Regions from separate parts of the Wukongibacter baidiensis genome, predicted to be linked through region 3. Evidence: riboswitches for the same ligand, from Rfam matches in the RefSeq annotation. Region 3 holds a riboswitch; each other region holds the start of a gene.
The links. Region 3 has a riboswitch for cyclic di-GMP ahead of R9X47_RS09885 (Na-translocating system protein MpsC family protein). Riboswitches for the same ligand answer to the same signal wherever they lie in the genome.
Positions count from the first base shown of each region.

Region 1 (6,271 bases), 160 kb from region 3:
GAACAAAGGGTAAGAGAAAGCCAAACATTATCAACTCACTTAGACTTGACCCAGAAGCATTAGAAGAATTAAATCATGAAATTCAAAATAAATTAAGAGAAATTGAAAAGAACGAAGTTAGATATGAAATGTACAACATGGAAAATCCAGACTTAGTATTATGTGCATACGGTACTACTTCAAGAATAGTTAAGAATGCTATTGAATTACTAAAGGCTGAAGGAATAAATGCAGGTTTAATAAGACCTATAACTTTATGGCCATTCCCACATAAGGCATTTGATGAAATACCTGAAAGCGCAAAGGGTATCTTAACAGTTGAAATGAGCTGTGGACAAATGCTTGACGACGTAAAGATTGCTAACAACGGTAGATTACCAGTAGGCTTCTACGGTAGAGTTGGTGGAATGATTCCATCTCCACAAGAAATCGTTGATAAGGCTAAAGAAATGTTAGGGGGTGCTAAGTAATGGCTGTTGTATTCAAAAGAACAGAAGGGTTAACTGAAACTCCTTTCCATTATTGCCCTGGATGTACTCATGGAGTTGTCCACAGACTAGTTGGAGAGGTATTAGAAGAGCTTGGAGTATTAGGAAAGTCAATTGGTGTTGCACCTGTTGGATGTTCAGTTTTAGCATATGATTACTTTAATTGTGATATGCATGAAGCTGCTCATGGTCGTGCACCTGCAGTTGGAACTGGTATAAAGAGAGTACATCCTGATAGCGTTGTATTTACTTACCAAGGAGACGGTGACTTAGCGTCTATAGGTACTGCTGAAATAATTCATGCGGCACATAGAAGTGAAAACATGACTACAATATTCGTAAATAATGCAATATATGGTATGACAGGTGGACAAATGGCTCCAACTACATTACCAGGACAAAAAGCTACAACTTCACCTTATGGTAGAGATACTAAAACTACAGGTATGCCTCTTAAGGTATCTGAAATGCTTGCAACTATTCCAGGTGCTACTTTCGTAGAAAGAACATCTGTGCATAATGCAGCAAACATAAGAAAGACTAAGAAAGCTATAAAGAAAGCCTTTGAGCATCAATTAGCTGGTAAAGGTTTCTCAATAGTAGAAATATTATCTACATGCCCTACTAACTGGGGATTAACTCCAGTAGAATCTCTTAAGTGGTTAGAAGATAACATGATTCCATACTATCCACTTGGAAATTTCCGTACCCCAGAGGAGGCTGAGTAATATGACAACTGAAAGAGTGATTTGTGCAGGATTCGGTGGCCAGGGAGTTATGTCGATGGGACAGTTACTTTCATATGCTGGAATGATTGAAGAAAAGCATGTATCATGGTTACCTTCTTATGGACCTGAAATGCGTGGAGGTACAGCTAACTGTAACGTAACTGTATCAGATACTCCAATAGGTTCTCCAATCATAGCTCATAATGCTACAGCAGCTATAGTTATGAATCTACCATCATTAATAAAATTCGAATCAGAATTACAAGCTGATGGAATGGTTCTAATAAATAGCTCACTAATAGATAGAAAACCTGAAAGACAAGATGTAAAGGCTTACTGTATCCCAGCTAATGAAATAGCTGTGGAAATTGGTAACAGTAAAGTTGCTAATATGGTAATGCTAGGAGCATACTTAGAACTTACAAAGGTTGTTAAGGTTGAAACTGTTATAGAAGCTTTAAGAAAGGTATTTGGACCTTCTAAAGAGCACTTAATTCCATTAAACCAAGAGGCCCTTCAAAGAGGAGCAGAAGCTGTAAAAGCATAATAATATTAAGATTTGACTTTAAAGCAGGCATATATTGCCTGCTTTTTGCGTTGTAAAATGAATATTATGTAGAATTATAGCTGCTAAACATCAAGACTATAGAATAGTTTCTGGGAAGTGGTACTTTAAACCTAGGGATTAGGACTTTAGACCTAATTTTTCTGAAAGGTATGTAATCGTGGTTATCCAGAAGGAAAAAAAGAGTATGTGTCGAAATTTTAATATAGTATCATATTTATGGCCATTTATATGTTTTTTTAGAAAATGACGTCAAGTATCGAAAAATATGGTATAATTTTAAGGGAAATAGTAATACAAAAGTTCATTGATAATAAAAAAAAAATCAAGAGATTTGAGAAGGGCACATCTATCGAAAGATAGGGTCGCAAAGCTATGGGTCTAAGGAATAATACGTTCTATGATCGCCAGGTTGCCAAAATATATATTTGATATAGTTGTGATAAAAATTTTACATGACACTATATGAATATCAAGGCATCCGTTTTATTATGGATGCCTTAATTTATATAAAAAAGTCTTTAATGGCGATTTTCAAAGTAGACTTTGTTGAAATACACAACAGAAATTATAATTTGTAAGGGATTTATAATTTCCTATGTGTTAAAAAAATAGATTGCCTGTATAGGCACGCTAAGGGGCAACTCTAGGCTCTAAAGTGAAAATATAATATGGGATTGGGACGCAGAGTTACATGTAGTAGATGGTATTATTATGTTTATAAGTTATGGAGGTAGGTGGAACATGCTAAAGAAGATGAAGGCAAAAAAGAAGCTAAGCCTAAAGAAGGTAAACTTCAAGAAAAAGCCGAAGAAAACGAAAACTGAAAAGAAAGTGACACCAGAAAAGAAGATGAACTTTAGCAAAAAATCGAAGAAAGTGAAAAACAACAATCTAAGTATCAAGGCAAAACTAATGATATTTTCCTTGATTCTAAGTGTAGTTCCAATCTTAATAGTTGGAGGATTTTCCTACACTCGCTTCCACAGCACAATAGAAAAAAAGGTAGGTGGGCTTACGGAGCAACTATCAACACAAAATGCACTCATACTAGATTCAAAGCTAGAAGATATCGAAAAGGCAGCAATGCTTGTAAAATCAGATCGAGAGCTTCAAAAGGTTTTAGCCACAAGAAACTATGCTAATCAACATGAAAAGTTAAAAGATACAAAAAAAGTAGAGCAGGTACTATGGAATGTAATCCTATCAACTCCAGATATAAGATCGATAACTGTTCTTAGACTTAACGGAGAGGTAATAAGTGCTGGAAACAATAAGGATGTAGCAGAGTTTTTAAAGGATGGAAAATTTACTAAGACTGATTTATTCAAAGATGTGAGCAATTCAAAAAATCAAGTTTTCTGGACACCTGGTTTATTAGGGCATTACGACAAGATACATGCCATGAGAGAGGTTTCAGATTACTATAACATTAGAGCAGGGATTGTAATCCTAGAAATCGAGACAAAAACCGTTGAAAAATTATTTAGTAATATAAATATGGGTGAAGGATCAGAACTATTAATAGCTGGCAAAGATGGAACTATCATCTATGGTGAAGAAGGCGTAGCAGAAGAAAAGGCAGAACCAGCTGCTGAAGGTGAAGAGGCAAAAGAAGCTGCCGAGGAATCAAGCGAAACACAAACAAAGGTTGTGGATGAAGAAGATGCAGAAATGAATAATATCTTCACAGCTAATATACCTGAAGATTCACAATCTGGATCATTTCTTCAAGATGATGGACTAGTGGCATATAGTAAATGTGCGAATGGATGGACGATCCTATCGGTTATCCCAATGAAGTCACTAATGGGTGATGTAAATCAAGTAGGTCAAATGACTATAACTATCGCTATTGTATGTGTTATAGTATCAGTACTTCTATCCATATACATAACATTTAGCATAACAAATCCTCTTAAGAAAATAATGGGACTTATGACTAAAGTTCAAGAAGGAGATTTAACAGTTAAATCAGACCTTGTTGGAAAGAATGAAATTGGAAGGCTATCTACTGGATTTAATCACATGATAGATAGCATGAGAAACCTAATAAAAGATACCAACGCAACCTTTAAGTCTGTTGAGAACAGTACAAAGAATGTGGACGATATTGCAGAGCAATACACAATGGTATCTGAACAAGTAGCTGTATCAGTTGGAGAAATTGCCAACGGAGCTTCAGAGCAGGCTAGAAGCGCTGAGGATGCTACAAATACAATGAGCCAGCTGTCAAACAGAATAGACAATATGGTTCATAGTATAAAGGTAGTACATGAGGCAACAGATAAGACTAAAGAAATAAGCAATAACGCTACAAATACAGTTAAGAGCCTTTATGAAAAAACTGAAGAATATGCTCAGATATCTGGAGCAACTAAAGAAACCATTACACAGCTGAAGGACAGCGTGTCCGAAATAATCAACATAGTTGACCTTATAAAGAGCATAAGTGATCAGACAAATCTTTTGGCACTAAATGCAGCCATCGAAGCAGCAAGATCAGGAGAGGCTGGTAAGGGCTTTGCCGTTGTTGCCGATGAAATAAGAAAACTAGCTGAGCAATCAAAGGATGCAACAAATAAAATAACTGACTTAGCAAATGAAATAAACACAGACGTTACAAGCACTGTTCAATCAGTTGAAGCAGGAGAAAAGATTTTCGGAGAGCAGCACCTTGCAGTATTCGACACAGATTCAGCCTTCAAGAATATCATAGACTCCGTTGAATCCATTGTTCAGGAAGTAAATGAAGTAGGTAAAGCAGTAGAAGACATAACAGAGTACAAAAATATGACCATAGATGCAGTGGAAAGCATAGCCGCAGTTACAGAGGAGTCAGCAGCAGGAACAGAAGAAGTTATGGCTTCAACTCAGCAACAAGCAAGCTCCTCACAACAACTAAGGGATATATCAAAAGAACTGATTGACTTAGTAGAAAGCTTAAACCAATCAATGGATAGATTTAAAGTAGATGAATAAAATAAATTAAATTGAAAACCTATTAAGACAAGAAAGCACTAGCCTTTCTTGTCTTTTTCTTTTCTAAGATAAAAAAATTGTGGCAGATAACATAAATTGCTAAAGAAGTTGAAAATGTGACTCGGGGACGGACCCATCTGACACGCGCTCCCCAGTGTGTCCGTGGGCCTGTCCCCGTGTCACGTTTTCCAAACTCTAACGAAAAAACTAGCATCTCAAAAACTATTAATTGAAAATAAAAAAAAATCGGGAAATAATACTGGAAATAAAGGTAAAATACAACAAATGTTGAATACTATATTTACTCATCAAAGGAATGGACTAAAATATTAATTATGTAAGAATTTTCCAAAATACAGACATAAAAATAGCTTTACAGAATAAAATAGAGTTGGTGATGATATGGAATTTAAAGACTATAAAGAAAACATCAAAGATCGACTTTCCAGGTATTTTAATATAGAAGAAAAATATACATATAGTAATAAGGAATTCGATCTCTTTGCCGTTTCAAATGTAAGAAATGAGAAATACATGGCTAGCAAAAAACTAACCATATACGCATTTGAAAATGATCAATATTGCTTCATGAAGCATTTCAAAGAACTAAGCAAAGATGATCTTGAAGAAATTATAAAGATTTTAAAAGATAGCATTATGGATTATGTCGATCCACATCATGAACATATGTCGAGTACAATAACAGGGATATTGGTAGTAGATGAACTGAAGGAAGATAATTTGATAAAAAGCATTCAAAAATTTAAATATCAAAAGAGCTTTGCATTTGGCCTAAAGGGGTGGGCCGATGTGGGGCTTATACTTGTTGATCTAAAGAAGGGAGAGGTTTTCACAAGCCAAAAGGCTAAAAAGGTCGATAAATTCTATCGTCCATAAATCCAGAGTATCCATAGAAAAGGGAAAAGAAGATTCTATGAATAATCTGGATTAAAATAATAAAAAGGGGGATTCAACATGAATGCATTATTATTAGTAGCCTTTGCAATTATTGTATTTGCTATTGCTTATGTAACCTATGGTGCATGGCTCTGTAAACAGTGGGGAGTGGATTCAAAGAGAAAGACTCCAGCTCACACAAAAAATGATGGAGTCGACTATGTGCCAGCAAGCTCAGCAGTTCTTCTAGGACACCATTTTGCATCTATAGCCGGAGCAGGACCTATTGTAGGACCAATAGCTGCTGCTATATTTGGATGGTTTCCAGTAATGCTTTGGATTATCATCGGTGGTATCTTCTTCGGTGGAGTACAGGACTTTGGATCACTATTTGCATCCATAAGACACGATGGTAAATCCGTAGGTCAGATTATCGAAGTAAACATCGGAAAAGCAGGAAAGAAACTATTCTCAGTATTTGCATGGTTGGCATTACTACTAGTAGTAGCAGCCTTTGTTAATATCGTTGCAAGTACCTTCGTAAAGGTACCTCAGGCAGCTACAGCATCAATATTATTTATACTTCTAGCTGTAGTATTTGGATTTGCAGT
Region 1 is NZ_CP138202.1:2,351,565-2,357,835, reverse strand. It holds gene R9X47_RS10670 (3-methyl-2-oxobutanoate dehydrogenase subunit VorB) at 1-470, shown strand, start outside; gene R9X47_RS10665 (thiamine pyrophosphate-dependent enzyme) at 470-1,216, shown strand; gene R9X47_RS10660 (2-oxoacid:acceptor oxidoreductase family protein) at 1,218-1,763, shown strand; cyclic di-GMP riboswitch class I at 2,114-2,201, shown strand; gene R9X47_RS10655 (methyl-accepting chemotaxis protein) at 2,526-4,763, shown strand; gene R9X47_RS10650 (hypothetical protein) at 5,166-5,660, shown strand; gene R9X47_RS10645 (carbon starvation CstA family protein) at 5,739-6,271, shown strand, end outside.
Region 1: linked by a shared signal. The riboswitch ahead of R9X47_RS10655 (methyl-accepting chemotaxis protein) and the one ahead of R9X47_RS09885 (Na-translocating system protein MpsC family protein) in region 3 are both predicted to bind cyclic di-GMP.

Region 2 (6,271 bases), 2.7 Mb from region 3:
GAAGCATTGGAATGTCTGAAGGTAATGAAAAAATCCTAATGGAGGCTTTAATCTGTTGTGAATGTGGCATATGTGAATTGTATGCCTGCCCAATGGGGTTATCGCCTAAGACTATGAACGTTTATGTAAAAAATAAATTGAGAAATGAAGGGATCAGATATAAGAAGGAGCAGAGGCAGACTATTGCCAATGAAATGAGGGAATATAGAAGGATTCCAGTGGATCGATTGATTTCTAGACTTGGCCTTAGAAAATATAAAGGGATTGATATTGCAGGTCCATTTGAAGTAAATGTACCCTGTGTTCACGTTTCCTTAAGGCAACATATAGGCAAACCAGCAAAGCCAATAGTATCGGTCGGAGATAGGGTTTCGAAGGGAGAAATAATCGGAAAAGTCAAAATTGATGAGCTTGGGGCCAATATACATTCCAGCATAGATGGAAAAGTATGTGAGGTATCTGATTGCATAGTCATTAAAAGTGTGAATGATGAGGTGATTCTATGATAAGAACGATAGGATTATTAGAGCTAAACAGCATAGCAAAGGGCATTGAAACGGCTGATTTTATGATAAAGGCAGCAGAAGTAAATCTACTTAGAGCCAATTCGATATGCCCCGGGAAATATATTGTTCTTATCTCAGGGGATGTAGGAGCGGTTAAGGCGTCAATTGAGGTAGGTTTAGAGATTGGCGGAGAATATGTAGTAGATAGACTTGTACTTCCAAGTGTTCACCCGCAATTGATAAATGCAATTAATGGGACTACGGAGATAGATGAATTTAGAGCTCTAGGAGTATTAGAATTTTTTAGTATTGCAGCATCCATCGTATCTGCTGATACCGCTGCCAAGGCTGCATTAGTAGACCTAATTGAGATAAGACTTGGATTTGCTATAGGAGGAAAAGCATTTGTTACATTGACCGGCGATGTAAGTGCCGTAAGAGAAGCAGTTGAGGCAGGAGCTAGGGTTGGGGCAGATACGGGAATGTTAGTTAATAAAGTAGTAATTCCTTCTCCAAGAAAAGAGTTGTTCAATGAGTTGTTATAGGAAGGGAGGGATAATGTGAAAAAACTTGTAACCAAAAGGAATGTTCATGACTTTCTAATAGAGGGTGAAGATAAGTTTTATGTCGATAGTTCAACGATTATAGCTCCGGGAGCTAAAGATATTCTTAGAAATAAGGGAATTGTCATCGTTTATGGAGAGCGTGAAGAAGCTAAAACAAATGAACCTCAAAAGTGTGATGAGGTTAGTAATCTAGATGATGACAAACAGGATGAAAAAGAGTTAAAGATAATAAAGATCATCACAAATCTACTGGCAGATGAATTTAACATTTCTGATGTAGATGAGATTAAAGAAGTGACTTCAAAGGTTTTAAAGAGAATTAATGAATAATTGAATTGCATAATTCTGACTTGGCACAATTGCATAATAAATGTGGTAAAGATCGAAGGCCTTTAAGACTATATGTAGTAGTAGTTTTTTTTAGATGGTAATTATGCAATTTGCTCAAATAATTAAGGAGGAGATATATATGGCAGTTATGAAGGCATTGGGAATGATAGAAACGAAGGGATTGGTAGGTGCTATAGAGGCAGCTGATGCAATGGTTAAGGCAGCAAATGTTACCTTAGTAGGAAAAGAACAGATAGGTGGAGGCTATGTAACAGTAATGGTAAGAGGCGATGTAGGAGCAGTAAAAGCGGCAACAGATGCTGGTGCAGCAGCGGCCGACAGAGTAGGAGAATTAGTATCTATACATGTTATTCCACGGCCTCATATGGAAGTTGAGGGAGTCTTACCGAAAAGCGAGTAAAGATAAGTTATTAGTAAAAAAATAATTGAATTAAGGGGGAGAATTTATGAGCATTAATGAAATTATTGTCTATATTATGGTATTTTTTATGGCTCTTGGTGCCATTGATAAAATATTAGGAAACAAGTATGGTTTAGGTGAGCAGTTTGATGAAGGTATCATGGCAATGGGTTCCCTTGCAGTTGCAATGGTAGGGGTTGTATCTTTAGCACCGGTACTTGCAAATATATTGAAACCAGTTGTAGTACCTCTTTATACGGCTTTAGGAGCTGACCCAGCAATGTTTGCAACAACTCTTTTAGCAAACGATATGGGTGGATATCCCTTAGCTATGGAATTGGCACAAAGCCGTGAAGCAGGACTTTTTGCAGGTTTAATACTGGGTGGTATGATGGGGCCAACTATTGTTTTTACAATTCCTGTAGCCCTTGGAATAATCAAAAAAGAAGATCACCGATTCTTAGCAACTGGTATATTGGCAGGTTTAATAACTATTCCTATTGGATGTTTAGCAGGCGGAATCGCAGCTGGATTCGAACTATCAATGATATTTAGTAATCTGGTACCAATCATCATAGTTTCATTGTTATTAGCATTTGGATTATGGAAAATACCTGAAAAGATGATAAAGGGATTTACTGTATTCGGTAAAGGTGTTGTTGCTGTAATTACTATCGGTTTAGCTGCAATTATTATTGAAACCTTAACGGGAATAGTTGTAATACCAGGTATGGCTCCAGTTTCCGACGGTATAGAGATCGTAGGTTCTATAGCACTAATGTTGGCAGGAGCATTCCCAATGGTGCATTTTATTACAAAGGTATTTAAAAAGCCCCTACTTAAAATGGGTAGATTGCTAGGTATGGGGGATGTTGCAGCTGCAGGTATGGTTGCATCCTTAGCAAATAATATACCTATGTTTGGTTTGATGAAGGATATGGATGACAGAGGAAAGATCATTAATGTTGCCTTTGCAGTAAGTGCTTCATTTGTATTTGGAGATCACCTTGGTTTTACTGCAGGTGTTGCAAAGGATATGATATTCCCAATGGTTGTTGGTAAGTTAATTGCAGGTGTTACAGCAGTAGTTTTGGCAATATTTATAGCTAATAAGTCACTAAAAAATACATCAGAAAGTCATGCAAAATAGAATTAAAATTCTATGGACATGGATATTAGCTGTAAAGGAGGGGGATCAATACTAATGAGCGAGATGAATAAGGAAATTCTAGAAGAAATAATCAAGAGAGTTATCTCAGAACATATAAATCAGAAACAAGACGAGTTTGTTAAGCACGTAGATGAAAGCGGAGTTATTTCAATAAAGACAGATACAGTAAAGCCCGAAAAGTTTGATACGGGTAAAGAGGGAGATGAAGTATATCTAAAGGATGTATTATCATTAGAGGAAAGTCCAAGACTCGGATGTGGAGTAATGGAAATGAAGGAATCATCCTTTGACTGGACACTTAAGTATGATGAGATAGATTACGTTATAGATGGAACCTTGGAAATAATAATAGGAGATAGAAAAGTTGTTGGTAAAAAGGGCGATATACTACTAATTCCTAAAAATACAGCTATTAAATTTAGTACACCTGATTTTTGTAGATTTATCTATGTAGTTTATCCAGCCAACTGGCAGGAACAGTAATTAGTTTGTGAGGATACCGTGTTTATTATGAATATGGTATCTTTTTTTTTGAAAGGAGAAACTTCTAATATAGTACAAAAATAAATTAATTCAGGTTAATCTTATAGGCCTAAATACATGTTGAAAATACCGTAAATATGTAGTAATATAAATCTTAGTAAATAGTGATTTAAAATAGTATGTAGTATATATAAAACTTAATAATGATTACCACGATAATGGCAAACCTATCGAAAGATAGGGACGCAAAGTTATGTGTCTAAGGGGGTAACCCTATGATTGACAGACTGCCCAATGGAAATTAGCATAAATGAGTCTTAGATTAAGTAATTATGATATAACTCATTAATTGTTAGATTACAAGAGGCATCTATGAAATCAATCATAGATGCCTTTAATTATAAAATAAGCATGGATTAAGGTGATTTTATGAGAATTGTATCGTCAAAGCATTTAAAAGTTGGAATGGAATTAGGAAAACAAGTATATGATTCAGATGGAAATATTTTATTACATAGAGGAGTAAAATTAACCGGTGGCTATATAAAAAATCTACTTAAAAAAAATATACCGGCAGTTTACATTGATGATGAAATATCGGCTGGAATTGAGATTGAAGATGCCATTGATCCTGAAGTTAAGATTCAAGCCATTGAAAAAATTAAAAATTTATTCAATACAATGACCCCTAAAAAGCATGAAAAGAATAAAAATGCTTATGTTTCCGATGAGTCATATACTGATGTAAAGGGTATTATAAATCAGATTATGAATAATTTAAGGAAGAATAGCGGTAGTTTATTCAATATGGTAGAAATAATGAGTACTGATTTAGCAACTTATAATCATAGTGTTAACGTTGCGGTATTGTCAATAATGACTGGAAGAGCCATGGGACTTAATGAAAATCAGTTGATAGATCTAGGCATAGCAGGTCTAATGCATGATATAGGATACTCCCATATCCCTTCTGAAATAATAAATAAACCTGGGAAATTGTCAGATGAAGAGTATGAAACTATCAAAAAACATACCGTATATGGATATGGAATGGTTAAAGAGAATATGAATATTTCCGCTATAGTAAAGGCAATAATACTAATGCATCATGAGAGGTTAGATGGAAGTGGATATCCTTTAGGAGTAGAAGGGCGCAAACTTAATAAATTTATTAGAATAGCATCGATATGTGATATGTTTGAAGCATTGACCTCTGATAGAGCCCATAGAGAAAGAATGCAAACCTATAAGGCACTAGAGCTTTTGTCAGCAGAGACAACGGTAAAATTAGATCTAGAAATATATAAACATTTTATAAATAATATTGCAATATTTCCTCAAGGGACAGGTGTAATTCTAAATACTGGTGAGAAGGGAATAGTAGTAGATAATAATAAGGATAATCCAACAAGACCTAAAATCAGGCTTGTATTCAATAAAGAAGGAAGTCTGCATCCCGATGATAAGGTTATAGATCTAATGAAGGAGCTTACTAAATTCGTTGAAGATACATGTGAATTAAGATAATTTTTATATTTGAAAAGTTAAATTATATCAAGAAGGTAGAGCAGTGTTGCTCTACCTTTTATTTATATAAATTTTTGTTAGAAAAAAAATGTATATATAAAGTATTTTTAAAGATCCTATGAATAATAAGAATTATATGATATAATAATAGCATCATATATTAGTACCAGGTAATAATATTAAGCACTAAAAATGTGTAGGAGGATATTTATGAACGTTAAAGATATAAAGGAATTGATATTAACAATTGATAGAACATCTATACAAAATGTAGAAATAGAAGAGAATAGCTTTAAAATAAAAATCTCAAAGTCAGTTATTAAGGAAGACAGAATTTATGAGGTAAAGGAAAAGCCAGAAGTTATAGAAAGACCAGTACAAGAGGAAGTATATGAAAGTAAGGAAGTAGAAACTGAGGATTTATACATAGTAAAATCTCCTATAGTTGGAGTTTTTTATGCTTCACCTAGTCCAGATGCAGATCCATTTGCAAAGGTAGGAGCTCATGTTAAGAAGGATCAGGCACTGTGCATTATTGAAGCCATGAAGATAATGAATGAAATTCAAAGTGAGGTAGATGGTGAGGTTGTAGAAATCCTAGTAGAAAATGAAGATATAGTGGAATATGGTCAGCCATTAATGAAGATCAGGAGGTAACGAAGCATAATGTTTAAGAAAATACTTGTTGCAAATAGAGGAGAAATTGCAGTAAGAATTATTAGAGCCTGTAAGGAGTTAGGGGTTGAGACCGTTGCCATATACTCTGAGATGGATAAGGATTCCTTACACGTTCACCTAGCCGATGAAGCAATATGTATTGGACCTGCAATTTCGTCTAAAAGTTATTTAAATATAAACAATATTATTAGTGCTGCTCAAATTACTAAGGCGGAAGCTATCCATCCTGGATATGGCTTTCTATCTGAAAATACAAAGTTTGCAAATATGTGTGAAACAAATGGTATCAAGCTAATTGGTCCAAGGGAAGAGCATATAAGCAGAATGGGTAATAAATCAGAAGCTAGAAGAACAATGATTGAAGCAGGAGTACCTGTTGTTCCAGGATCCGAGTATGCTACTAATAAGGCTGAAGATGCTATCAAAATTGCAGAAGAAATTGGATTTCCAGTTATGATAAAAGCCGCCAGCGGTGGAGGCGGAAGAGGTATGAGGCTTGTCTATGAAAGAGATGAGTTCATTAATATGTTCAATATGGCAAAGGCTGAAGCATCAGCGGCCTTTGATGATGATTCAATGTATATAGAAA
Region 2 is NZ_CP138202.1:4,892,903-4,899,173, forward strand. It holds gene R9X47_RS22120 (4Fe-4S dicluster domain-containing protein) at 1-506, shown strand, start outside; gene R9X47_RS22125 (BMC domain-containing protein) at 503-1,051, shown strand; gene R9X47_RS22130 (hypothetical protein) at 1,067-1,402, shown strand; gene eutM (ethanolamine utilization microcompartment protein EutM) at 1,542-1,823, shown strand; gene eutH (ethanolamine utilization protein EutH) at 1,870-2,973, shown strand; gene R9X47_RS22145 (cupin domain-containing protein) at 3,028-3,477, shown strand; cyclic di-GMP riboswitch class I at 3,688-3,772, shown strand; gene R9X47_RS22150 (HD-GYP domain-containing protein) at 3,907-5,004, shown strand; gene accB (acetyl-CoA carboxylase biotin carboxyl carrier protein) at 5,215-5,661, shown strand; gene R9X47_RS22160 (acetyl-CoA carboxylase biotin carboxylase subunit) at 5,671-6,271, shown strand, end outside.
Region 2: linked by a shared signal. The riboswitch ahead of R9X47_RS22150 (HD-GYP domain-containing protein) and the one ahead of R9X47_RS09885 (Na-translocating system protein MpsC family protein) in region 3 are both predicted to bind cyclic di-GMP.

Region 3 (6,271 bases):
GCCAGAAGAAAAATTGGGTTGTTGCTTATTTTTCACTGCTAATAAATTAGCAAGGATAATAACAAAGATGGGAGAGGAAGAATTTACTAAAACGGGGCTCTCACCGAACTACGCATTTTTGTTAGTAGCTGTATATAATTACCCAGGTATATCACCAAAAGAAATTTCACAAAAACTGCATATTGCCCCTTCAACCATTACAAGATTTGTTGACAAACTAGAAAGCAAAGGCTTAGTAACTAGAAAATATGAGGGCAAGAAATCATATATTTACTTAACTGAAAAGGGAATTGAAATTCAAGAGGAAATAAGTAAATGTTGGGAAAACTTGTATCATAGATACTCTAAGTCAATAGGTTATGAGGAAGGAAAAGAATTAACCCTACTTATAAACGATGTATCTGACAAGTTAGAAGATGAGAAGTAGAGTAGTTATGGGATGTTAACTTGGTAAAACATAGGATTTATTGCTACTAATTATTATTGTATGTACAAACAAATATATTTGTTTTAATCTGTCGTATGAAAAAGTAAGATATGATAAATTAAAAAATATTTATATATAAAAGGAGAATGTCACTTGAAAAATCAAACATTAGAAGTAATAAGAAGTAGAAGAACCACAAGGAAGTTTAAACTAGAGCAAATAAAGGAGGAAGAATTACAAGCTATACTTGAGGCAGGAATCTATTCACCAAGTGCACATAATGACCAACCTTGGAACTTTACTGTGATACAAAACCAAGAATTGATGAAGGAATTAAATAAAGAATCGAAGGAAATAGCAAAGAGCTTTGAGGATGAGATGATACAAAAGATGGCCAACAATGAAAAGTTTGATATTTTTTACAAAGCGCCAACAATAGTAGTGGTATCTGGTAGAGAAGATGCAATGATGCCAGAAGTTGATTGTGCAGCTGCAACTGAAAACATGTTAATAGCTGCTGAATCTCTTGATGTAGGCGGTTGCTGGAATGGATTCGTAGGATTTTTATTTAACAGTGAAAAAGGAGAGGAATACAAAGAGAGATTAAATATTCCTAAAGGATATAAGCCATATTATGCAGTAGCGCTAGGGTATAAGGAAGTGAGAGCTACAAACGCACCAAAGCGAAGAGAAAATACAATACAATATATAAGATAAATGCTTTAGTAAAAAATTTGAAGTGAAAGAGAGGAGGATTTATGATGGAAAATAAAATAATTGAAACATTAGAAAAAGTACGTCCTATGCTTCAAAGAGATGGCGGGGATGTTAAGTTTGTAAGTTTTAGTGATGATGGTACTGTAAAAGTTCAATTACAGGGTGCTTGTGGAGGTTGTCCAGGAGCAACTATGACATTGAAAATGGTAATTGAGAGAGTGTTGAAACAAGAAATACCTGAAGTAAAAGAAGTAGTTGGTGTATAGATAAAAAAGTAGTCAACATTGCACAATGTTGACTACTTTTTTATAATTTCTGTTAAGTGTTTAAACAAAGCCTACTTTGGGAATCTTTATAAAAGACTTTCTTCTTATTGACTATATATGTCAGAATTTAGTTTGTAAAAGTCAAATGTTATTTATAACAAGACCTTGACTTAAAGTTTACTCTAACCTATATAATAATCTTAGTAGAGTTTTTCTAAAAATTTGAGGTGATAGAATGAGCTATTCTATAGGTCAGACATCTAAGAAGGTAGGCTTAAGCACACATACATTGAGATATTATGAAAAAGAAGGTCTTATTCCGCCAATCAAAAAGAATATAAATGGTGTAAGGGTGTACAGCGATAATGATATCGGAAAGATTGAGTTTGTTCGTTGTCTAAAGGAAACGGGTATGACGATAGCCGATATTCGAGATATTATTAATTTGCATGATCAAAACAATACTCACAGGACGATCTCTCGTAAAAAAGAGATTTTAACGAGGCATCGCCAAAAAGTATTAGAGGATCTAGATAAGTTAAATAAGTATCTTGATAAAATTGACAAAAAGATAGAAATCTTAGGCCATAGTGGATGCTCTCAATGCTCTACAAGGTCTAATGAAGATAATAAATAGGGTAATAAGGAGATGAAGAAAACATGTTAGATTTTAACTATAATAACAAAACGGAAATCATCTTTGGAAAAGGGACAGAATCGACTGTAGGAATTGAATCTAAGAAATATGGTAAGAAAATTCTATTGCATTATGGTGGCGGTAGTATTAAAAGAACTGGCCTCTATTCAAGAATAGTTACGAGTCTTCAAGATGAAAATATAGAGTTTATAGAACTTGGAGGTGTAAAGCCTAATCCAAGGCTCTCACTGGTTAGGGAAGGTATTAGAATGTGTAAAGAACAAGGTGTTGATTTTATATTAGCCGTTGGTGGAGGAAGTGTTATTGATTCTGCTAAGGCCATTGCTGCAGGAACTGTATATGATGGTGACGTTTGGGACTTCTTTAGTGGAACGGCCGTAAGTAAAGCATTACCAATAGGTGTTGTATTAACTATACCTGCGGCAGGTAGCGAGACTAGTAATGGTGCGGTCATTACAAATGAAGAAGGGTGGCTGAAGAGAGCTATGGGGAGTTTGGTACTGCGCCCTCAGTTTGCCATCATGAATCCAGAATTAACCTTTACATTACCAGCTTATCAGACTTCATGTGGAGCTGTAGACATCATGGCCCATGTAATGGAGAGATACTTTACAAATACAAAGAATGTAGACTTTACAGATCGTCTTTGCGAGGCAACATTAAAAACAATGATTCATAATACTCCAAAGGCATTAAAAGAACCAGAAGATTATAATTCACGTGCAGAAATAATGTGGGCAAGCACCATTGCACACAATGGTCTGTTAGATACAGGCCGTGAAAGTGATTGGGCGTCACATAATATTGAGCATGAGCTAAGTGGTATATATGATATTGCCCACGGAGCTGGGCTAGCAATTATTTTTCCTGCATGGATGAAATATTGCTTACAAAAGAATCCTGATAAGCTTGTCCAGTATGCAGTGAGAGTATGGGATGTTGAGTACAATCCTGAAAACCATAAAGAGATTGCAATAGAGGGAATTCGTCGCTTTGAGGTCTTCCTTAAATCCATAGAAATGCCTATTAGATTAAGTGAAATTGATATAAGTGATGACCGTTTTGAAGAAATGGCTCTTAAGGCTGCTGGGTCAAATACAATAGGTAGCTATGTAAAGCTTGATAAAGATGCTATTAAGGAAATATACGAACTTGCAAAATAGCAAATAGAGCTTGTTTTAAAAGTCGAAATTCGTAGTTAAATGTCGTAGTTTGTATAAAAAAATAATTTTATATGAGAAATTGTTAAAATTAAATCTAACTTTGGCAAAAATTGTTGACATTAAACATTAAATAATATATATTTGAATTATAGTAAATAGTACAAAGGACCTATAAAGATTAAAAGTGTACTAAAAAACAATAGAATAAAGTTTGAAACGATAATGGCAAACTTACTGAAAGGTAAGGACGCAAAGCCATGTGTCTAAGGGATAAGATCCTATGATTGACAGGTTGCCGAAGGAACATTAACGTATATGGGTTATTTTTGATACCCATTAGTTATTATGTCAAAAAAGGCATCTATGAAATCATAGATGCCTTTTATATATTTAAACCCAGATTAAATGCTTAGTAATCTGAGCAGATTGTATAATTAACTTATCCAAAAATTTATAGTAAAGTTGTGATTATATGGCGGTTGCGACCTTTAAGGCTAAAAGAATAAAACAACAGAATAAAATAATCAGCTTTATGTCTAACTTTATGAAGAATAAACTTGGCAGAGGACCTCAAAATATTAAAGTGAAAATACTAGAGGATATTATTGAGGTGGAGTTTAAGGGATATCTTGTAGACATAGAAAAAAGCTTATTAGGAAATAAGGATCCTGAGGATATAAGGTTTGTTAATGAAATAAGAGAGAGATTCTTTGCAAAAAATATAAATTTTATCGAAGAATATATATCTGAGATAGTCGAAAAGGAAGTTAAATTTCTTTTTGCTTATAGAAGCCCAATTGAAGATGTGGCGAAGCTAACATTAATAATTGAATAAGGCTGGCAGGACTGATTGACAAGAAAAAAAGATAAAATCTTGGCTTGACGTACACCGGGGTAGTAGATGGTATCAAATCCGATACCGTATATTATGCTGGTTTTTTATATGAGGTTATTTCTCAAAGAGAAATCCGACCAAAACGAAGGGGTTCGATTAATCTGAGTAATTTTTATAAAGTGGCTAAGGAGGAGAAAACATGTCCAAAGAAATGACGTGGAGTGATATTAACTTTTTCAACTATCTGCCTATACCAATACTTATTTTCAATCAAAAATATAAAGTGGTTTTTTCTAATGAAGCGGCTGTCAATTTATATGGGTATAGTGATGAAGAGTTTAAAAATCTTTATATAAGGGACTTAAAGGTTCCGGAAGATGAAAAACAAAGGGTAGATGCAATCATGAAGTATTTCTTCAATGAACAGAAGAATCATAGAGTTATAACCAAACATAAAACTAAGGATGAAAAATTAATAGATGTTGATATTCAAACTACTATACTGGAAGTAAATGATGAGATTTTTTTAGTAGAATGCATAAGAGAATTTACAGAACAAAAGGAGGTTTTAAGAACCTATGAAAGAGCTGTTGATATTATGTCTAAGGTGGTAAAAGACTTGACTGAAGTTGAACAAATAAATTTTTAAGAGGGAGGCAATAGCATGCAAACTAAAAAAGGTTTTAGATTAATGTCAAAATTAATGGTGTATTTTCTAATTTTAATTATTGTGCCGGTATCGGCAGTAGGATTTTACTCCTACAGAAGTACCAGCAGCAGCTTAAAGCATGAGGCTGAAATCAATCTGAAAACTGAGCTGAATGGAGTAGTTGATAAGATAAAACTTGAGATGAATAGCATTGAAAAACTTAGTAACACATTGAGTCAATTGCCATCCATTATAAAATACTCAGATGAAGTTAAAAGTGGTCAAGTAGATAATGAAACCTTGGAACTTACCAAAAAAACCTTGAAGGAATTTAGAGGAGCAATTGAAGATATATCTGAAGAAATAGTAATTATAAATAATAGTGGGACAGTGATACTTGACTCAAGTGATGGTGCAAATATTGGAATTGATGTATCTAAGAGAGAATATTTTAGAGAAAGTATAACAGGTAAAAGCTATTGGAATGAAGTCGTAATGTCTAAATTAACAAATAAGCCTGTAACTATCTATAGTATTCCATTGAGAACAAGCAGTAAAGAAATAGTAGGTGTAATAGGGATAGTAATCAAATTTGAAAGTATATCAAATGTTGTGAAGGAAGTTAATGTAGGGGAAACTGGATATGCATATATGATTGACTCGAAGGGAGTGCTTCTTCAGCATCCAAAGGAAGATAAGATACTGAAAGAAAATTTAGGATCTAGCAGTAGTACGGAGTTGAATGAACAAGTTAAAAGAATGATAAATGGTGAAGAGCACTACGGTTTTTATACATATGAGGGGATATATAAGCTTAATATGTACAAGCCTGTTGGAAGCTGGTCTGTAGCTGTAAATATACCTGTAAAGGAATATATGGCGACTGCAGTAGACATTAGAAATAAGACACTAGCTATATCAATAGCCGGTATAATACTAGGAATATTGGTAGCCTACTATGTATCTAGACAAATTACAAATCCTATTAAAACATTGATGAACTTGATGTCAGAGGCTGAAAGCGGAGACCTTACTGTAACTGCTGATGTAAAGACAAGAGATGAGATAGGGGATTTAGCGAACAGTTTTAATAACATGATAAATGGACAAAGAAATGCAATGGAAGAAGTTTTAGCAACCGCAAATCAGCTAGGAAGTTCTTCTCAAGAGACAAGCAGTATTTCCGAGGAAATGGCCTCTTCAGCACAAAATCAATCAACCCTTATAGGGGAATTAACAAATACGATGAATGAAATGAGTAGATCAGTAGGAGAGGTTGCTGAAAGTGCAAGTGAAATGGCCCATAACACAAGTGATATAAATAATTCTGTAGTGGAGCTGAGAAAGACCTCAAACGATGTAGAAGAAAGTACACAAGCGACTGTAGAAAATATAGTGGATATTATGGGTGCAATAAAACAAATGAATACTTCAATAGAATCTGTTGCTAGTAACTCAAACAATGCAAGTAAAGAAGCAGAGGATACTGTAAAGATTGCAGATGAAGGTAAAAAAGCAGTGAGCAATACAATCACCGAAATGGATAGTATAAATAA
Region 3 is NZ_CP138202.1:2,193,848-2,200,118, reverse strand. It holds gene R9X47_RS09910 (MarR family winged helix-turn-helix transcriptional regulator) at 1-427, shown strand, start outside; gene R9X47_RS09905 (nitroreductase family protein) at 581-1,144, shown strand; gene R9X47_RS09900 (NifU family protein) at 1,189-1,410, shown strand; gene R9X47_RS09895 (MerR family transcriptional regulator) at 1,646-2,047, shown strand; gene R9X47_RS09890 (iron-containing alcohol dehydrogenase) at 2,071-3,231, shown strand; cyclic di-GMP riboswitch class I at 3,446-3,531, shown strand; gene R9X47_RS09885 (Na-translocating system protein MpsC family protein) at 3,704-4,066, shown strand; gene R9X47_RS09880 (PAS domain S-box protein) at 4,266-4,715, shown strand; gene R9X47_RS09875 (methyl-accepting chemotaxis protein) at 4,731-6,271, shown strand, end outside.

Region 4 (6,271 bases), 1.0 Mb from region 3:
AACTTATCAATTTCCTTATCAAAAGTAATTTTCTTTGTTTTTCCCTTTAAGAGATGGATAGCTTCTAGACTTCCATCACAGTCTTCGCTGGTCATAAGGTTAAAGTCTATTACCCTTCCATAGCTTTTGGTTTTCCAGCTTCCACTAAAGGAATCTTGATCGAAAGGGTTTAGTACACTTTTATGGTGCCCTTCATGTTCTAATTTTAACTGACCTTCAATTATCATAATAATTCTATCAATGCCTGGAAGAGAGGTAAAATCCGATTCATCTACGTCTACCTTGGCCGAACTCAATCTCCACTTAAAATTTCTCTCACTATATATTGCATCCTTTGGATGAATTGCAAGCTGTGTTGTAGTTCCTCCTGACCAGTTATTAGTTTTAAGTTGATTTTTTTTGATCAATTCTATCTCATATGCCATATTTATCAGTACCTTTCATCCTTAATGTTTATATCGTTTATTACACCTATATCTCAGTAATACTATTAATGTTCTTCATAAACTTATTAAGATTCTCTATTCTAGAATTTTGGATCTCAATTATTTTTTCATAACATTCCTGGACCGTGTTAAAATCCCTATTTTCCCTAGCAACCTTTAGCCTCTTTCTTATTCCCTCATAATCACCTTTCGAATCTCTAATTTTAACATTTGAGTTTTTTAGGAGTACTAAGGAACTCTTAAGCATTTCAACCTGCTCATCTGTTAATGAGTCTTTTTGCTTCATAAGGCTCTTAACGTGTTCCTTTGCTTTTTTATAGGCTTCCTTTGATTCTTTAACTAACTCTGATATTTTCTCTCTATTATCAGAAATTTGCTTTACATCAGACTTTATTTCTTCCTTTACTTTACTTGAGCTTTGAATTTTATTTTTAAGCTTTTCCTTTTTTTCTTCTTTATTCTTTGTTCTATTCTCTATTTCTTCTCTATCTTTTATTTTGTTCTCTCTTTCTTTCCTAGCCTCTATTTTCTTCTTTTTTTCTTCACTTCTATTCTCAAGTTTATCCTTTAGCTTTGAATATGTAGGTTTCTCATCGGCGAAAGAAATCATAGCACTAAGGGACAAACATATAGCTATAAATATATAAATAAATCTCTTCATTATCTATCCTCCCTCCTCTAGTTCTCATTCTCAATTACTAGATCATCGTTTTCGATTGTATCGATTTCATCTATCCCTTTGAACACATCATCAAGGAGTTTGTCTATTTCATTTAAAATCTCTTCTTTTTCCTTACTAGTTACAGTATTATTAGATTTTGCAATAACTTCAGCCTGTTGTTGAGGTTGTTCCTTGCTTTCTTTGGAAGACTCCTGTGTATTACTTGTTTCATCCTGATTTACAGTTTCTGACTTTATTCCTTCTTCTTTTTTTATCTCCTTTTGTGGCTCTTCTCCAACTACTTTTTCAGCCTCTTTTTCTGTATTACTGCTCTCCTGATTCGAAGTACCAAGTTCACTCTCTTCTTTATTTTCATCACTTACCAATTTTTCCGTCTTAATATCGGTTGTTATTTCTTCTTCACTATTATTTTCTATTTGATTAATCAGCTCTTCAATTTCTGTATCAGAATCACTTTCTCCGCAGCCAACTAGTATAAATAACAGAATTCCTATTGAAATAAGTTTAATGACACTTTTCATAGGCAACTCCTTTCGTCATGTTATTTAATATGTTACTCTATCCTGTGAAACATCTCAATGCTTATAGAGATAATCAACTTCAAGGTTTAATAAATTTTTGTGAAAAAATGTAGAAGCATTCATTATTTTCACAGAAATTTATTTTGAATCTTAATGTTGTTTATCTATAATAGATTTGAGCTTATTTTGGTATTGTAAAGCTTATTTCTGTACCTTTTCCTACCTCGCTACTTACATCAATTTTTCCTTCATGAAGCTCAATAAGGTTTTTCACAATACTTAATCCGAGGCCAGTACCTCCTGTTTTAGAGTAACGTGATTTATCTACTCTATAGAACTTCTCAAATATTAGCTTTAAATTCTCCTCATCTATGCCTATCCCATTATCTATAATTTTGAATTCTACATACTTTTCTTTATCAATAACAGAAATTATTATATTTACCTTATCTAGTGAGTACTTGATAGAATTACTAATAAGATTTATCAATATCTGCTTTAATCTATCTTTGTCAGCATATAACATTAAGTCATTATCACAGTTTATATCAATTGAAGCTTCTTTATCATTTAACCCCATAACCGCGCTACTTGCAATATCTTCTAGTAAATTTCTTAGATGCAGATCTTCCTTTAATAATCTCAAAGCCCCTGATTGAATTTTAGATAGCTGTAAAATATCGTTAGTCAACTTCATAAGTCTCGAGGTTTCATCTTTAATGATCTTAAAACTCTCATTGTATTCATCAGGTCCTATGACTCCATCAATCATTCCCTCTATAAAGCCATTTATCGAAGTAAGCGGGGTTTTTAAGTCATGGGATACATTGGCTATAAACTCCCGTCGCATGCTTTCAATTTCAGAAAGTTTATTTTTCATATAATTAAATGTAAGTGCCAGTTGCCCAATCTCATCCTGAGAACTAACTACTAAATCCTCTGTCTCTTCACCAGAAGCAATCTTTTTAGCCGCAGCGTCGATTCTTTTAATTGGCCTAGATATTCTTAGGGAGTTAATATAAATGAAAATTCCACTCAATATCATAGCTATAAGTGCCGTAGACCAGATAATTAGATTCATCCTAGTAATATTACTCGTTATTTGATTTACAGGTGAGAAAATTAAAATCGTTCCACTTATTTCTGAATTCACTTTTAATGGTACCCCTAGAAAAACAAGAAAGGTATCCAATTCTTTAGAATAGTGCTTTTTCCTAAAAACTACATTATCATCAAGTATTTTTTTCAAATCATCTATTAGATATCCTTCCATAAATTCATTTGCTTGCTCTAGGCTTTCTGGGTTTTCTAAGCTCTCTTTATTTAATTTTAATAGATAGATGCTTGAATCAGTAATATATCCTAAGGAATTCAAATAGGCTTCTAGTTCCTTTTTAGAAAGATCTTTATTATTAAAGTCATTAACGACCTCTTGAACCTTTATTGCTACAAAGTTAAGTGACTCTTCTTTTTCATTAAAGATATGTACTCTGTAAACTGCCGATAGAATAAGGGACAAAATTGAAATTATGCAAACTATAATAATTAGATTAGTAATCAAAAGCTTATTAAATATACTTTTAAACATTATCTATCCTCCATATTTAACTACGTAGGTTCCGAGTGCATCAAACTCAATAATATTTTACCATATATAGAGAGTTCCTAGTTAAACTTATCAAAATATCTGATGTTTCTTAGGATTTTTGATGTGTATAAATTAAAGTTTTCACTGGAATCTCTATCACTCCATCCCGTTTTTTTGAAAAAATCATTTATTTACCCCACGAAACTACACTTTTCATAGATTTAACATTGTATTAATCTTTAGTTAACATTACTCATGTAGTATATACTTATAAGAAATGCTAATCATAATCCTCTCTTAAAATAGAAAAATCTTTAGCATTACCTCTACAATAGGGCTACTGCTTCCAGGCAGAGCCCATATTATTTTTTAACTCTTTAATTTATAAAAAAGCCCCTTTTAATAGATATTTTTAAGCCACATAAATGTATCTATTAAAAGGGGTTTATATCTGGTATTCAGCATTCTTATTTTACTATAAAAGAGTTCGATCGTTTCCCAAAGCCCTATAAAAAATCCTACAGTCTTCTGATATCTCTGGAGGTATTTTTTTTAAGGCTTCAACACTTGAGAATGTTTTAAGTATGGGCTTGTTTTCTTTGTCATAGACTAAGTGAAAATTATGATATTCCGTAAAAATTTTAGCATATCCAGATGTTGTTGTCTTAGCGAATATTCCCTTATATCCATTCTTCCTTGCTCTATCCATAATCAATTTTATTAGCTTTGCAATAACATATCCTCTGAACTTAGCCAACCTAGAGCCACACATAAATACTTGCACATATTCATTTTTTTCCGCCATGCATCCGGTTTTAAACTGAACTGTATTAAGAAACCTATTGTCAATTTCAGCTAGGAAATCTACAATGTCATTCATAGGTGCTAAACTCCCTTTAAAACTAAAGTTCTTTTTCTCGGGATCAAAATTTTCACTTACAACTACAGCAACTACTCTATTAGTTTTTTTATCCAAAGCAACAAATGATAACTCATGAACAACCAAATCTCTAATACATTTTAAAGCAAATTCGAACATATCTCTTTTGGATAATCCCAAGGCATTTACCATAGGTTCGCTTATTTTTCCTCTGCAACTATCTGTCTCCACAAGGGTTTCAGAAAGACACTCGGCAGCATCTAAAATTAGTTCTTCATCCATAGCGTCTAACAATCTATATTCTAGATTTAGTTGTGATGGAGATTTTAAATTCAGTGTACTATCAGGCATTTCTATTGTTTTTGTAAATCTCTTATCCACTCCAACTCCTCCGCTTCACTAATATTACTAATCCTAGCTCATCATACACTGTAAATTCTATAGAAAAAGACAACTACACAAATGCAGTTGCCTCAATAGCATACTATAATATTTAGGCAACCTGGCAATCATAGGAACTTTTTTCCCTTAGACCCATGGCTTTGCGACCCTGCCTTTCGACAGGTGTGCCACTTTCTAATCATATAATTTTTTATCACATATTGTAATATGATATCATATTTTGTCGTATATATCAATTTGGTTATAACCACTTATATATACTTCTCTATAGAAGCTAATTACGATGTCCCCTTTATCTTTTAAACAAAATTTAGAAAACTTATAAAAATAATAGAATTTTCACATGCTTAAGATTATTAAGTATGTTACAATAATTTATAGGTGCTTTAAAAAAATAAATTTATTAATTATATAAGTTACGAAAAATCTATTACGTTCTGGATATTTAACATCATCATATAGGTTAGCTATCAAGTCTTTGAATGTAAAATATTTATTGTATTGTATATATTTGATTAATTGATAATAGAATATAATGCAAAATATATCTTTCTTACGAAAACGGAGGGTCTATTATGAGCAGTAATTTTCATTCTGTGGTTTTAAAAGATGATATATGTATTGGATGTACTAACTGTATTAGAAAGTGTCCAACTCAGGCTATTAGAGTTAGAAATGGAAAAGCGAGAATAACAGGAGTTAAATGTATCGATTGCGGAGAATGCATAAGAAAATGTCCTGAACACGCCAAAGATAGCGTTTCGGATTCTATTGATAATATAGAACCATATAAATATAAAATTGCTCTACCAGCACCAAGTTTTTATTCCCAATTTGGAAGTAAAAATAAACCTGGTAAAATATTAGCTGCCTTAAAAGCCGTGGGTTTTGATGAAGTGTTTGAAGTAACAAGAGCCGCTGACATCTATACAGAATATACAAAAAAAATAATTGAAACCAGTGATATACAGCCACTACTATCTTCTTCATGTCCAGTTATTGTAAGGCTTATAAGAGTAAGATTTCCTAACTTGATTAATCATATACTCCCTATAGAATCACCTATGGAGATAGCAGCTACTATAGCAAGAAAAGAGGCATGTAAAAAGCTTGGCCTTTCACCTTCTGACATCGGTGTATTTTTTATTAGTCCATGTCCATCTAAGGTAACTAGTGTAAAAAATCCAATAGGCTCAAAGATGTCTTCCGTTGATGGAGTTATATCTTTTAAAGAAATACATCCATTTATAGTTAGAAATCTCGAGTCATCCTTAGAGCCTTTACCTTATTATCTTTCTGGAAAGGGTATTGGTTGGGCTAAGGCTGGTGGAGAGACCTCAGCCCTTGGAATCGAAGACTATATATGTGTTGATGGTATAGAGAATGTGATTAACATTCTAGATGATATAGAGGATGGAAGATTAACTGGAATTAGGTTTGCTGAACTCCTTTCATGTACAAATGGTTGCGTTGGAGGAGTTCTGGCCATTGAAAGTCCATTTATTGCCAAAAATAGAATACGAAGATTATCTGAAAAGCATCTATCTATTCCTCAAAGCCAAGACTACGATTTAAATGACGATGAAATAGCTTTAAATGAAGAAATAACTCCTATAAAGAATAATGTCTTTGGAAGTGATGTTGTTGAGGCCATGAAAAAAATGTCTGAATGTATGAAGATCAAAATGCAATTACCAAAGCTTGACTGCGGCGCTTGTGGCTCTCCATCATGTCAAACCATGGCAGAAGATA
Region 4 is NZ_CP138202.1:1,198,242-1,204,512, forward strand. It holds gene R9X47_RS05710 (HutD/Ves family protein) at 1-425, opposite strand, end outside; gene R9X47_RS05715 (hypothetical protein) at 472-1,107, opposite strand; gene R9X47_RS05720 (hypothetical protein) at 1,125-1,649, opposite strand; gene R9X47_RS05725 (sensor histidine kinase) at 1,831-3,237, opposite strand; gene R9X47_RS05730 (hypothetical protein) at 3,713-4,498, opposite strand; cyclic di-GMP riboswitch class I at 4,611-4,698, opposite strand; gene R9X47_RS05735 ([Fe-Fe] hydrogenase large subunit C-terminal domain-containing protein) at 5,095-6,271, shown strand, end outside.
Region 4: linked by a shared signal. The riboswitch ahead of R9X47_RS05730 (hypothetical protein) and the one ahead of R9X47_RS09885 (Na-translocating system protein MpsC family protein) in region 3 are both predicted to bind cyclic di-GMP.